3 regions of the Alkalibacter saccharofermentans DSM 14828 genome follow, and region 3 is predicted to be linked to each of the others. Evidence: riboswitches for the same ligand, from Rfam matches in the RefSeq annotation. Region 3 holds a riboswitch; each other region holds the start of a gene.
The links. Region 3 has a riboswitch for cyclic di-GMP ahead of BUB93_RS10965 (cobalamin B12-binding domain-containing protein). Riboswitches for the same ligand answer to the same signal wherever they lie in the genome.
Positions count from the first base shown of each region.

Region 1 (4,287 bases), on a different contig from region 3:
AGGCGGTTCAAATTGCCGCATCCTTGGAAAAAAACTCCGAGCATCCCATAGCCGACGGAATAGTTGCACATGCTAAATCGATTGGCATGGAGATGTTTGATATAAATGAGTTTAAAGCTATAAAGGGAAAAGGGGTAGAAGGTTATATAGATGGAGAAAAGTATTTCATGGCAAGTCCGGGATTTTTGCGGGAAAACAACATAAACATACCCGGTGATATGCCCGATTTTGATATTTCAACTAATGTTTTTCTGTTAAAAGAAAAAAATCTGTTAGCTGCATTTGGGCTCTCCGATAAAATCCGGCCCGAATCAATGGAAGCTGTGGAGAAACTGAAAAGCATGGGGATAGGCTGCTGGATGCTCACAGGGGATAATAAAAAAACTGCTGCTCAAGTATCTGAAAAATTAAATTTAGATGGATACTTTGCGGAGGTTTTACCTGAAGAGAAACTAGAAAAAATCAAAGAGCTTCAAAACAAAGGCAGGTATGTGGCCATGACAGGTGATGGAATAAACGATGCTCCGGCACTTGCTCAAGCTGATGTGGGGATTGCTATTGGCTCTGGGACTGATGTAGCGGCCGAAACTGCCGATATAATTTTAGTCAATAGCAATCCGTTGGATGTGACGGTACTCATTGTTTTAGGCAAGCTGACATATAGAAAAATGATTCAAAACCTGATGTGGGCCACAGGATACAACGTAATTGCAATTCCTTTGGCCGCAGGCGTTCTCTATTCCGCAGGAATTGTCATATCTCCGGCTTTAGGTGCTGTGCTGATGTCCTTAAGTACAATTATAGTAGCCGTTAATGCCAAGCTGATCAAGTTATAATTTTTCTATTTTTTCCTTATCCGAAATATCTTCTTTTAGAAGATGGGAGTAATCCTCGCCCATCTTTTTCTTGAGCTTGCCTGCCATTGCGATGTCATTTATGAGTATAGCTCCGGCTAGCTTGCCATCTTTGAAAAACAATTTTTTGAATTTAGTGTCGTTTCTATCTCGCAAGCAGTTCAAACCTTCAGTCTTGCCTTCGATGTCTCCAAGTGAAAATGCCTTCACGTTTAAAATCGTAAGCATGTTTGAAGGTGTGATGGCTTCATAAGATTCTTCTTTGCCAATCATGTTCCGGCCTGCCATTTTACCTTGTTCTATGGCAATAGGCCAGATATTAAAAGACATTTGATTGAATTCTGCAACATCTCCTGCTGCGTAGATGTCTTTTGCGCTGGTTTCCATGTACTCGTTGACTATTATCGCCTTGTCTGTTGCTATTTCAGCATCCTTGGCAAGGCTTATGTTGGACCGTACTCCTGTAGAAAAGAGCACAAGATCTGCGTCGACCTTATCGCCGCCCTTTAGAATGCATCCGGTTACCGGATTGCCCTCTATTTTTTCAACCTGGGCGTTTAAGTACAATGATATGCCTTGATCCTCCACGATTTTTTTAACCACATTAGAAGCCTCTTCGTCCATCTGCCTTGGCAGAAGCCTGGGGGCAAACTCCACAACGGTTACATCAAGACCTAATTCTTTTAATGCGTTTGCAGCTTCTAGACCTAAAAGTCCTCCTCCTACTACTGTAGCCTTTTTCGCGGTTTTCGAAAATTTTTGAATGCTTTTTACGTCATCCATGTCTCTAAGTGAAAAAACTCCCTTGCTGTCTGAGCCTTCAACAGGTGGTACGAAGCTGGATGCCCCATTTGCCAGAAGCAGCTTGTCGTAAGGCAGGCTCTTATCTTCTGAGATGATGACGGTCTTTTCATTTGTATTTATTTTTTTCACCTTGGTTTCGAGGATTATGTCTATTTTGTTGTCTCTGTACCAATTTTCCGGATGTATGTAAATTTCATCAATTGAAAAATCTTTTGACAGATAGTGTGAAAGCCTTGTTCTGTAATAAGTGTAGTATGACTCCTCTGTTACCATTGTTATTGTTGCAGACGGATCATGCTTTCTTATCTCTTCGGCGGCAGAAAGCCCGGCTGCTCCGTTTCCTACTATTACTATATTCATTATATTTCCCCCTTGAATTAAAGTTACCTTATTTTTATCCTTCTGTGGTCAGATTTAAACAAATCAAAAGGAGCAGTTGTTCGAATTTTAGTACAATTTTATCATATTTAAAGGCCGGGTTGCTTGTGTTTGTGGTTTTTTTGTGGTAGAATTGTACTGTAGATAGATTTACTTGCTAGAAGTGTATGCTTTTCAGCGATAAAGGCAAACCAGTCGAAAGGCTGGGACGCAAAGCCAAGGGTCTTACCTTTTTAAAGGAAGATAGCCGGTTACCGAAGGGGAAGTTTTTTTATTGTATTAAACCGATGGACTTTTCATCGATAATGGCAAACCAGTTGAAAAACTGGGACGCAAAGCCAAGGGCCTTAACCTTGAATTCAAGGAAGGCAGCCGGTTGCCGAAAGGAGAGTTTTGTTTATGAAAAAGCTCAGCATAGCCGCTGTTTTAATATTTGCAATAATTGCTGCAGGAGCAGCAACTGGCAACGTATTTTCAAAAGATCAAGACAGTTTGATAAACGACGAGCTTATACCCTTGAGCTCATCTCAGAATATCGCTTATAATGAATTGGAAACTGCTCTTGAAAATCTTGACGTGAAAAATTTCGAAACCTCATCAGGCAGCATCGAAGTTAATGAAAGCCTGTTGGAACAAGGAGTCATAGGAATCAAATTCAATTACGGATTGGATAAAAAGATAAAAATAGTGGTGGAAAAAGGCGAAGAGCAAGTGCACTACAACTATGTTGATATAGGTAATTACGAATTGTTTCCTCTGCAATTTGGCAACGGAGACTACAAGGTATCGGTTTTGGAAAATACTACAGACAACAAATACAGAGTCCTTGGCACTTACGAAGCAAATGTAAATTTAACAGACGGCAATTTAGTATATTTAAACTCTATACAAACAGTAAATTGGAGCAAAAATGATGAAAGTTCGGTTATTGCAAAAGAGCTTACGGAAGGACTTGAGACAGACTCACAAAAATTCAAAGCAATATATGAATATATAGTAAGAAACATAGACTACGATTACGATAAAATTGACGGACTTGATTATTCCTACATACCTGACAACAGGGTTACGCTAGAAGAAAGAGGCGGCATATGCTATGATTATTCCGCATTGATGGCTTCCATGCTTCGAAGCGTAGGAATACCATCGAAATTGGTCAAAGGTTATGGAGACTTTCAGCCTGAGGTATACCATGCTTGGAACGAGGTCCTTTTGGACGGAGATTGGTACGTCGTCGATGCCACTTATGATGCACAGCTATTAAGAAATGGCAGAGAAGTGCAAATAGTCAAGAGTCAGGATGAATATTCAGCAGTTAATTTCTATTAAATTTGATAAATAAGTTTCTTGATGAATCCCCAAAAAAAATCCGGCACTCTGCCGGATTTTTTTTTAAAGGTCTGGTCAGCGTTATTTATGATACAATTAACTAATATGTCAACTATATGATACTTGGAGGAATCTACATATGCTGATGGCTACCAGTTACGGTCTTTCTTTAGTGCTGATTATAAACATAATACTGACTTTTACGATAATATTTCTCGAAAGAAAAAATCCGCAGAGCACTTATGCATGGCTGCTTCTTTTATGGATGATTCCTGCAGCGGGGTTTGTGTTCTATTTATTTTTTTCTCAGAATCTGGCTAGAAGAAAGATATTCAAGTTAAATACAGAGGAGAAAGCTCTCACCAATAGCTTGATTCAGAGGCAAAAGAAGGATATGGCTGAAGATAAGATATATTTTGAGGAAAAATCAAGGGAGAGATATAAAGATCTCGTCTATTTTCATCAAAATCTTAGCAATGCCCTTTATACCAACAACAATAAATTAAAGCTCTTTACAGACGGGAAAGTAAAGTTTGATGCGCTGATGGAGGATATGAAGAAAGCAAAGCATCACATACACTTCCAATACTTCATATTCAAAAGCGGAATTTTGGCAACTGAAATCATGGAGATTCTTAAAAACAAAGCAAAGGATGGAGTGGAAGTAAGGCTTCTCTTCGACGATATGGGGGGGTTTTTTCTAAATAAAAAAGATATGGATGACCTGCTTGCGGCGGGAGTAAAGGTGGCTAGGTTCTTTCCATCAAAAATAAAGCTAATAAATTTAAAGGCTAATTATCGAAACCATAGAAAAATAGTTGTAATCGACGGCAACATAGGCTATATTGGAGGATTCAATGTAGGGGATGAATATCTAGGCTTGGACAAGAAAAAAGGCTATTGGAGGGATTCGCACCTGCTA
Region 1 is NZ_FQTU01000008.1:50,014-54,300, reverse strand. Features, by position in the region: gene BUB93_RS06815 (copper-translocating P-type ATPase) at 1-836, shown strand, start outside; gene BUB93_RS06810 (NAD(P)/FAD-dependent oxidoreductase) at 831-2,018, opposite strand; cyclic di-GMP riboswitch class I at 2,212-2,295, shown strand; cyclic di-GMP riboswitch class I at 2,334-2,420, shown strand; gene BUB93_RS06805 (transglutaminase-like domain-containing protein) at 2,436-3,365, shown strand; gene cls (cardiolipin synthase) at 3,505-4,287, shown strand, end outside.
Region 1: linked by a shared signal. The riboswitch ahead of BUB93_RS06805 (transglutaminase-like domain-containing protein) and the one ahead of BUB93_RS10965 (cobalamin B12-binding domain-containing protein) in region 3 are both predicted to bind cyclic di-GMP.

Region 2 (4,287 bases), on a different contig from region 3:
GCTCGAAATCTTTGTTAGAATCAAGGAACTGGTAAGGCGATAAAGTTTTTCCGCGGTAGACAAGTTGTGTTTTGAATAACTCTTTGAGAGGTATAAGTAAATTAAAGATGGTGTGTCCACAGGAAGGGTGATCGGCTTTGAGTATAAGAAGATTGATAGGAGTTCTAAAAAGCAAGTGGTGGGTCATGGCCTTTGCCTTCTTAGTAGGAGGGGTTCTGGCCGGTTTGATGATTTCGTATACTCCTCCAACATATAAAGCCGAAGTAACCCTTTATTCAATGGATCTGGAAAGAATAAGAGAAGAAGGACAAACATTGGAGTTTTACGACATTCAGCTTAGTCGGGAGGTATTAAACCAGTTTAGGGAGGTAATCCACAGCAGGAGGGTTATCTCAGCTGTAATAGAGGAGCTTGGGCAGTATAATCTGACGGAAAAAGAAATACTCGAAAAAACCGCAATATCAAGCAGCATAGATTCAAATATATTTTATATCAACGCGAAGGACAAAGATCCGGAAAAGGCTGCGATTGTAGCAAATTCCATGGCTAGGACTTTTTCGACGGTTATTAGAAGCATTATCAATACAGAAAACGTCGGCATACTTGATGAGGCAATAGTACCTATCGAACCGGAAAGAAATTATGGGGTGGCATTTATGATCCTAGGCATGATAGCAGGTTCGGTATTGTCATTTAGCGCATTATACGTAATGGAATATTTTAATCCAAAAGTATATTTCGAAGAAGATCTAGTGGAAGGTTTGGGTTTTAGAGTGATGGGAACTATACCAAGACACAATACTGATGAAGGGGATTTTGGCTATGGGGGGAAATAAAGCACTCAGCTCACATAAAATAAACAGAGCAGTAACTAGTGCATACGAGGTGCTAGCGGTAAATTTAAAGCTTGCCAAGGAAGAAGATAGCAGAAAGACCACGAGCTACGTCATGACAAGCTGCAGCCGGGCAGAGGGGAAAACGAGCATAGCATACGGGTTGGCTAAGACTATGGCATCTTCAGGCTTTAAGACTCTGCTTGTGGATGGAGACATGAGAAAGCCTTTAGCTGCGAAAAAAATAAAGAACAAGGGAAATATGGGACTTAGTGATATTCTGTTGGGTAAATGCTCTATGGAAGATGCCTTGCTTGAGACAGATACGGATAATCTGCATTATATTTCATCGGGGTGTGACAATAAAAATCCCATAGCACTTCTTATGGGCAACAGGTTTTCACGGTTTGTCGATGAGACTGAGAGGGTCTATAGTATAGTTATATTTGATTCTCCTGCAATAGAAGACTACTTTGATGCGGCAATAATCGCCTCAAACGTGGATTCGACCATCCTGGTTGTAAAAAAAGCCAAGACGTCACTTAAAAGCCTTGAGGATGTAAAGGACAAACTTGAAAAGATAGGTGCCCACATCGCAGGTGTTGTAATAAACAGCGGCGGAAAGAGCAAAAAAAACCTAAATTTAAGGGACTATGAGAAAGGTTTCGTCTCCGGCAATATGGTATCCGATGAAGGTAAATGTGGACGATGAACCAAAAAACATAAATTGTAAATAATGGGTACACAAACTTAGTTCGAAAGCAATAAATTCAGATAAAACTTAATGTTGACATGGGAAAACAGCTGTGATAACATCATGAAAAATAAAGGTTTTAGAGATATTGGACCTTTTAGTAAGCGACAGTTTGTCTGAACGAAGCATTCCCAGTTAATTTAAAACAAATTAAACTTCAAATGATAATGGCAGACCTTCCGAAAGAAAGGGGCGCAAAGCTATAGGGCCTGTAAAATGGCAGCCAGCTACCAAAAGGGGTTTTTTTGTTTGGAATCCATCAGGCACTCTGTTGAAAAAAGAAAGTAGAGGGAAACAAAGCAATGAAAAAGAACAACAAAAGCTTTATTTTTGTCGGAATCAGTATGATTATACTCTTTGTCATGGTCGGAGCAGCATTTGCGAATCCGGGACAATGGTTAGACACAGACGACAGCGCAGACACTAGTATAAGTCAAAGCGATAACACTATAGCAAACGAAGACAAGCCGGCATCTGAAAAAATCAATGATGCAGAAGAAGAGACGGAAAAACAAGAAGAAGAAAAAGAAGCAGAAAAAAAGGTTGAAGCAAGTGACAAAAAAGATGCAGAAAAATCAGTTGCAAGCACTGAATCTTCAGCTTCCAAATCAACAAGCACTTCATCCACAAGCACGTCAACGGCAAACACATCAACAGCTTCAAAAAGCAGCAGCACAAGTACTCAAAGCACCGCGACTAAAACTGAAACAGCAGCTCCAAAGACTGAATCGACAACAAGTAGTGTCGAAGCAACAAGAGGAGATACCAGCGTCAAACTGGTAGCAGGAGCATATTTTGTAGCGACTAGCGGGAACGATTCAAATCCTGGTACACAGCAACAGCCATTTAGGACCATACAGAAGGCTGCAAATACAGTTAAAGCTGGGGATACAGTCTATATCAGAGGCGGCACCTACAACGAAAAGGTGGACATGCAAACCTCAGGGACAAGCGGCAACTATATTACATTTAGAAACTATCCAGGTGAAAAGCCGGTCGTAGACGGAAAAGGAATCGACTGGGGATACAACTGGAACAGCCTCGTGAACATTAATTCCAAGAGCTACATAAGGCTTGAAGGCCTAAGGGTGATCAATTCCAGATGGGCGGGAATAGGCTCCACCAGGGTAGAGTCTAACTCCAACTATATTCAGGTAATAAACTGCTCTACATCCAATACGAGGGCGTCGGGAATAGCATTTTATACTGCAACAAATATTACAGTTGACGGAAATTCAGTAGAAAAGGCTTGCACGGCATCTGGTTCTCAAGAAGCGATTTCATTTTCAAATGTGAATGGCTTCGTAATCAGAAACAACAGGGTATTTAACATAACCAACAGCGTCCAGGGAGCTGGCGGTGAGGGGATTGACGCAAAGGAAGGGTCTTCAAACGGAAAGATATACAACAATACAGTCCACGACATCGCAAAGATCGGAATATACATAGATTCTTACAGCAAGACCTCAAGCAATATCGAAGTGTACGGAAACAACATATACAACTGTGGACAGGGAATAACCGTAGCGTCTGAAAAGGGCGGAACACTGAGAAACGTAAACATATACAACAATACCATTAGAAACTGCAGAGTTGGATACACTGTTGCAGGCTGGGATTATAATTACAGAAGTCCTATGGACAATATAAAATTTTATAATAACACCATATCTGGTGGGAACATTCGTTTGAACAATCCAGATGCAAAAAGAATCTTTATTACAGGAAACAGATTAACTGGTGGAACCATAGTAATGGACGGAGGAATTGAATCAGAGACCACTATTGAAGGGAACACAATTAATTAATCATTTTTTAAAGCATCATGGGCATTAATTACAAGATTGTCAATAAAAAATGGTAAAGTGTAGTATAATAAGAATATAAATTGTTAAGCAAAGCCCCAAATTGTAGGTTAAGAACATCCGACAATTTTGGGGCTTGTTGCGTATATTTTTATGGAAAGAGGCGCTGATAAAATGAAACGTATAAAAATGCTTGCTGCTATGGTTTTGTTGGTTATACCTGTTTTATTCCTTGGCTGTAATTTGGACGTTGAGGAGGAACAAAACGTTTATTATGTTTCCACTCAAGGGAATGATGAAAGCCCTGGTACTTTTGACGAGCCGTGGAGAACCATCCAAAAAGCATCAGAAAACATGGTGGCAGGAGATACGGTCTACTTAAGGGAAGGGGTTTATAATGAAGCGGTAACAGTGAGCACGTCAGGAGAAGTGGACAATTATATAACTATTTCAAATTATCAGGACGAAACAGTTGTAGTTGACGGTGAAGGAATAGACTGGGGATATAACTGGAGCAGCCTCTTTGACATAAATACTCAAAGCTATTTAAGAATTGAAGGCATAAGGGTAATTAACTCCAGATGGGCGGGGTTTGGATCTACTACAGATGACAAGGGATCAAGTTATGTTGAAATACTAAACTGCTCCACCTACAATACTCAAGCCTCAGGAATAATATTTATGAATGCAGAAAATATAATCATAGAAGGCAATTCAATAGAAAGAGCAAGCATCAACACATCAGGCTCACAAGAGGGAATATCCTTGGATAATGTGGATTACTTCGAAATAAAAAACAATAAAGTATTTAATTTTACCAACGATGTCCCAGGTAGAGGAGGAGAGGCGATAGATGCCAAGAACGGTTCCTCTTATGGAAAGATTTATGGCAACG
Region 2 is NZ_FQTU01000017.1:22,023-26,309, forward strand. Features, by position in the region: gene BUB93_RS10090 (lipopolysaccharide biosynthesis protein) at 1-43, shown strand, start outside; gene BUB93_RS10095 (YveK family protein) at 138-836, shown strand; gene BUB93_RS10100 (CpsD/CapB family tyrosine-protein kinase) at 823-1,545, shown strand; cyclic di-GMP riboswitch class I at 1,747-1,822, shown strand; gene BUB93_RS10105 (right-handed parallel beta-helix repeat-containing protein) at 1,890-3,395, shown strand; gene BUB93_RS10110 (right-handed parallel beta-helix repeat-containing protein) at 3,567-4,287, shown strand, end outside.
Region 2: linked by a shared signal. The riboswitch ahead of BUB93_RS10105 (right-handed parallel beta-helix repeat-containing protein) and the one ahead of BUB93_RS10965 (cobalamin B12-binding domain-containing protein) in region 3 are both predicted to bind cyclic di-GMP.

Region 3 (4,287 bases):
AAACGCATGAGCGATTTTGAAAAAACGCTAAGAGAACTTGAAATAACTAGTTCCGGATTAAAGGTAGGCCGTCCACTGAGTGATCTCAGAGGGGTTTTGACCGGAAATCCGGAGTTTATTGACGACGAAAAGAATTGTAATTATTAATACCACCTGTATATTATGAGACTTGGCAGTTCAGAGATAACACAATTGAAAAAAGGGGGGTGGTAACTAATGGAAAGAGTACTATTGCTAATTGGTCAGCAAGCAGATCAAAAGATATTGAAAGAATTTCTTTCAAAAAGCTATGAAGTAGTTTTGCCAGATGAAAAGATGCAAAACAATTTTGACTTGCTTATTGCAGACTACCAAACGTTTAATAATTATCGAAAGGATGCCTTAAAATTAAAAAAGGAAGCTAATCCGGTTTTTTTACCGATACTTTTGTTGGTGTCTTCTCATGATAAAAACCGATTACACCAAGATATTTTAAACGAGGTTGATGAATTTATAAGCATGCCTGTAAATTCCTACGAACTTAAATTGCGAATTACCAACCTCCTTCGCAATAGAGCTCTTTCACTTGAATCAGAAACACAGTACTATACTTTGGCCGAAAGTATTCCCGCAGGTATTTGTGTTTTGCAAAATGAGCGCATTGCATATTGTAATCCTGCATTATCAAAAATATTGTCTAAAAGTTCTTCAGATCTTATGGGGGCTTCATTTTTGGATGACATATCTCCTGAGTACAGCTTTCAAATAGAGTCTCTTTTAATTGAAAAGAAGTCTCGTGAGAATATACAAACGCAGTTAAATAACATGGAACTTAAGATAAACACACTTGATGGGGAAAAATGGGTTGAATTGTCCATTTCCAATATTTTATACAGGGGGAGCTCATCCGTTTTAATTGTTATGACAGATGTTACGGAAAGAAAGCTAAGAGACGAAGAAATCAGGTGCTTAAGTTTATATGATAAACTAACAGGTATCTTTAATCGGGCATACATGGAAGATGAATTGAAGCGTTTGAATACCAAACGGCAACTCCCTTTAAGCATAATAATGGCAGATATTAATGGTTTGAAACTAGCAAATGATGCTTATGGCCATGAGGTAGGAGATCAACTATTAATACGCACTGCAAAGATTTTAAAAGAATCGTGTAGACAAGAAGATGTAATTGCCCGTTGGGGTGGTGATGAATTTATCATTCTACTACCTCAAACAAGCAAATATATTGCGGGAAAAATTGCAAGCAGAATAATTGATGAGTGCAGTAATTACTATATAAAAGCAGTACCGGTTAAAATGGCCATAGGAGTAGCAACTAAAATAAATATCCAAAAATCGATTAAACAGCTGCTGATTGATGCAGAAGACAGGATGTACAAAAACAAACTCATGAACAGTAACAGCGTAAGGGAAGATTTAATATCAACACTTCTAGAAGCTTTGAAAGAAAAAAGTGAAGAAACAGAAGAGCATGCAAAAAGAATATCCGAATTATGTTTTAGATTTCAAGAGCCATTAGACCTTACCAATGAGGATATGGATAAATTATCTCTTATTGCCATCATGCATGATATAGGAAAGATATCTGTATCGGAGGATATATTGAAAAAACCGGACAAATTAACTTTTGATGAATGGGAAGAAATCAGAAAGCACCCCGAAACAGGGTACCGAATTGCTTGCGCCTCGGTAAGCTTAGCGCATATTGCTCAAGAGATTCTATCCCATCACGAGCGTTGGGACGGTAAGGGTTATCCATTTGGGATTAAAGGCGGAGATATTCCAATACTTGCCAGAATAATTGCAATCGTCGATGCATTTGATGTGATGACTAATGGCAGAGTTTACAAACCTTCGATTACCAAACAAAAAGCCCTGAAAGAAATAAAAAATAATGCAGGGACTCAATTTGATCCCGATCTCGTTCAAATCTTTCTAGAGATAATGGAATATGATAAAAAAATAGGCTACTGACCAATTGGCATTCTGGGCAGAAGCACGTTTCCTTGCTCTCAATGAAAAATATTTGTGTCAGGATTGAATTTTTTCTCGTAAAGTGTTATTATGACCATACGTTTTGGGGCACCACTTTACGATTTCAATCTTGCCGGAAAGGTCGTTTAGTGGTGCTTTTTCTGTCACCTCAGTACCCGTTGATATCAGGTGTTATATCATCATCTATGGCAAGATAAGCGATTAAATTCACCACGGCACAGACAAAAGTTACGAGCAAAGCATGATCAGATCAAGTGGGTATTAACAATTCGCTTGAAACACGAACACGCGTTATTGGGAGTATTACTACATACTTGAAGCAAACTTGCTATAAGGAGTTTGTCAAAGTAAATAATGTGTTGTAATTAAAGTTGAATGAGGGGATAATAAGGATATAGTTGGGTACTGTACCTATTATTGAAACCTTCAAATGATAATAGCAAACTTATCGTAAGGTAAGGACGCAAAGCTAAAGGGTCTTTTGTGAAAACAAGAGATAGCCAGTTACCAAAGGAAGGTTTTTTGGGGGTTTTGATAGGAGCGCATAAGAAGGATAAAGTTTTTTTTGTCCTGCAAAGTGCTGTAGGGAAGTTAAAAATTATTGACTTAAAGTCGAGGATAAGACTCTAAAACTACCTACATGTGTAGGTGGTTTTAAAATGTTATTAATCTTTGATAATGCTAGAGTCAACACAGTTATTAATAATCAAGCTATTAATTAAAGGAGATGTGTCCATGAGTTTATTAGTGAATTATACAGATCAACGCTACGTGGAAATTGCCCAAAAGGTTTTTCAGGAACAATTTAAGCGTGACCCGAAACTTGAAAAGGAATTAGATGAGAGAAGAAAACGATTGATGTATGAAGATGTGGTGTATAACATCAGTTTTTTAATGACTGCAGTTCATTTCAGCGACGGGAAAATTTTTGAGGGATATGCTATATGGATTTATGAGCTGCTTTGTAATTTGATGAAGGACTTGGATCGTGATCGAATAATGGAGCACATGAATGATCATTACTTAATTCTATCTGAAATTTTAAACAGCTATCCCGATGGACTGCTTTCTGAAGATGAATTGAAAAAAGCAACCGACTATTTGAAAACTGCAATGGAAGTGACCACAAATGCAGTAACGGAAATCAGTTTATCTTCAAAGTTTCAGGAAGGGAAGCATTCTGAACTTCGAATAGCCTACCTGGAGGCCTTAATAAAGAGTCAAACAAGAGAAGCACATGATGTAATTAATGAAGCCAAGAAGCAAGGACTGTCCTTAATGGATATATACGAAGAGATCCTTGCAAAAGTAATGGTAGAAACAGGAGATCTTTGGCATAAAAACATTATTACTATAGATAAAGAGCACTATATTACTTCCGTTACTCAATCCGTGCTGTCGGGTTTTTATGATGAGATATTCAGTAAGCCGAGGAAAAACAAACGGATCGTTTCCTGCGCCGTGGGAAGTGAGCTGCATGAAATGGGTGCAAGAATGCTTTCCGACATGTTTGAATATCAAGGTTGGGACAGTTATTATCTAGGGGCGGCTCTTCCGGAAGCATCAATCTTAGAAGCGATTAAAGAACATCAACCTGATATTGTTGCTTTATCCGTGACCATGCCTCTTTACTTACCCACCTGTGAAAATATTGTGAAAGCTGTAAAAGAGAAATATCCGAGTGTAAAGATTGCCGTAGGGGGGCAAGCTTTTAAAAACACGGAAAAACTGTGGGAAATGTGGAACGTTGATTACTACTCCGCTACCGCCGATGTTTTTGTGAATTGGGCAGAAAAAACATATTGTTGAAAGTGGATTTTAGAAAGGAGGTTAGGGATGGATCAGTATGATATTTCCTTCTTCTTACAAGGGGATCGAAACTTGAACCTGTTAACTAAATATTGGTATGATCCCGTCTTTCTTATTTCCCCTCATCAAAGGAATTTAAAAGATATTTTTGAACCTAAGGACCGGGAACGGATTACAGAACTTGGAAACAAAGCCTACGATGAAGAAGGCAGCTTTATCTGTGATGATGGATTTCAAATTATTAGTCCAACGGTCACCATATCTCTATGTATGATGGTTAAAAATGAAAGAGTATTTGTTTTAGGGATGAATATCAGTCTTATGAGTAATGAGCAATCCAATTGTCGAGCTAAGGATGTAATCCATCGATTTATGGGGCTGATTATAAGCACGGATCGGGATCTGATGACCAATAATATGGAAATTGTTCGAAGCCAATTTGAAGAAATTCAAAAGTTGAATAATCAGCTTCAAAACATAAAA
Region 3 is NZ_FQTU01000024.1:1,591-5,877, forward strand. Features, by position in the region: gene BUB93_RS10955 (ATPase domain-containing protein) at 1-147, shown strand, start outside; gene BUB93_RS10960 (diguanylate cyclase) at 217-1,974, shown strand; cyclic di-GMP riboswitch class I at 2,424-2,507, shown strand; gene BUB93_RS10965 (cobalamin B12-binding domain-containing protein) at 2,731-3,804, shown strand; gene BUB93_RS10970 (GGDEF domain-containing protein) at 3,832-4,287, shown strand, end outside.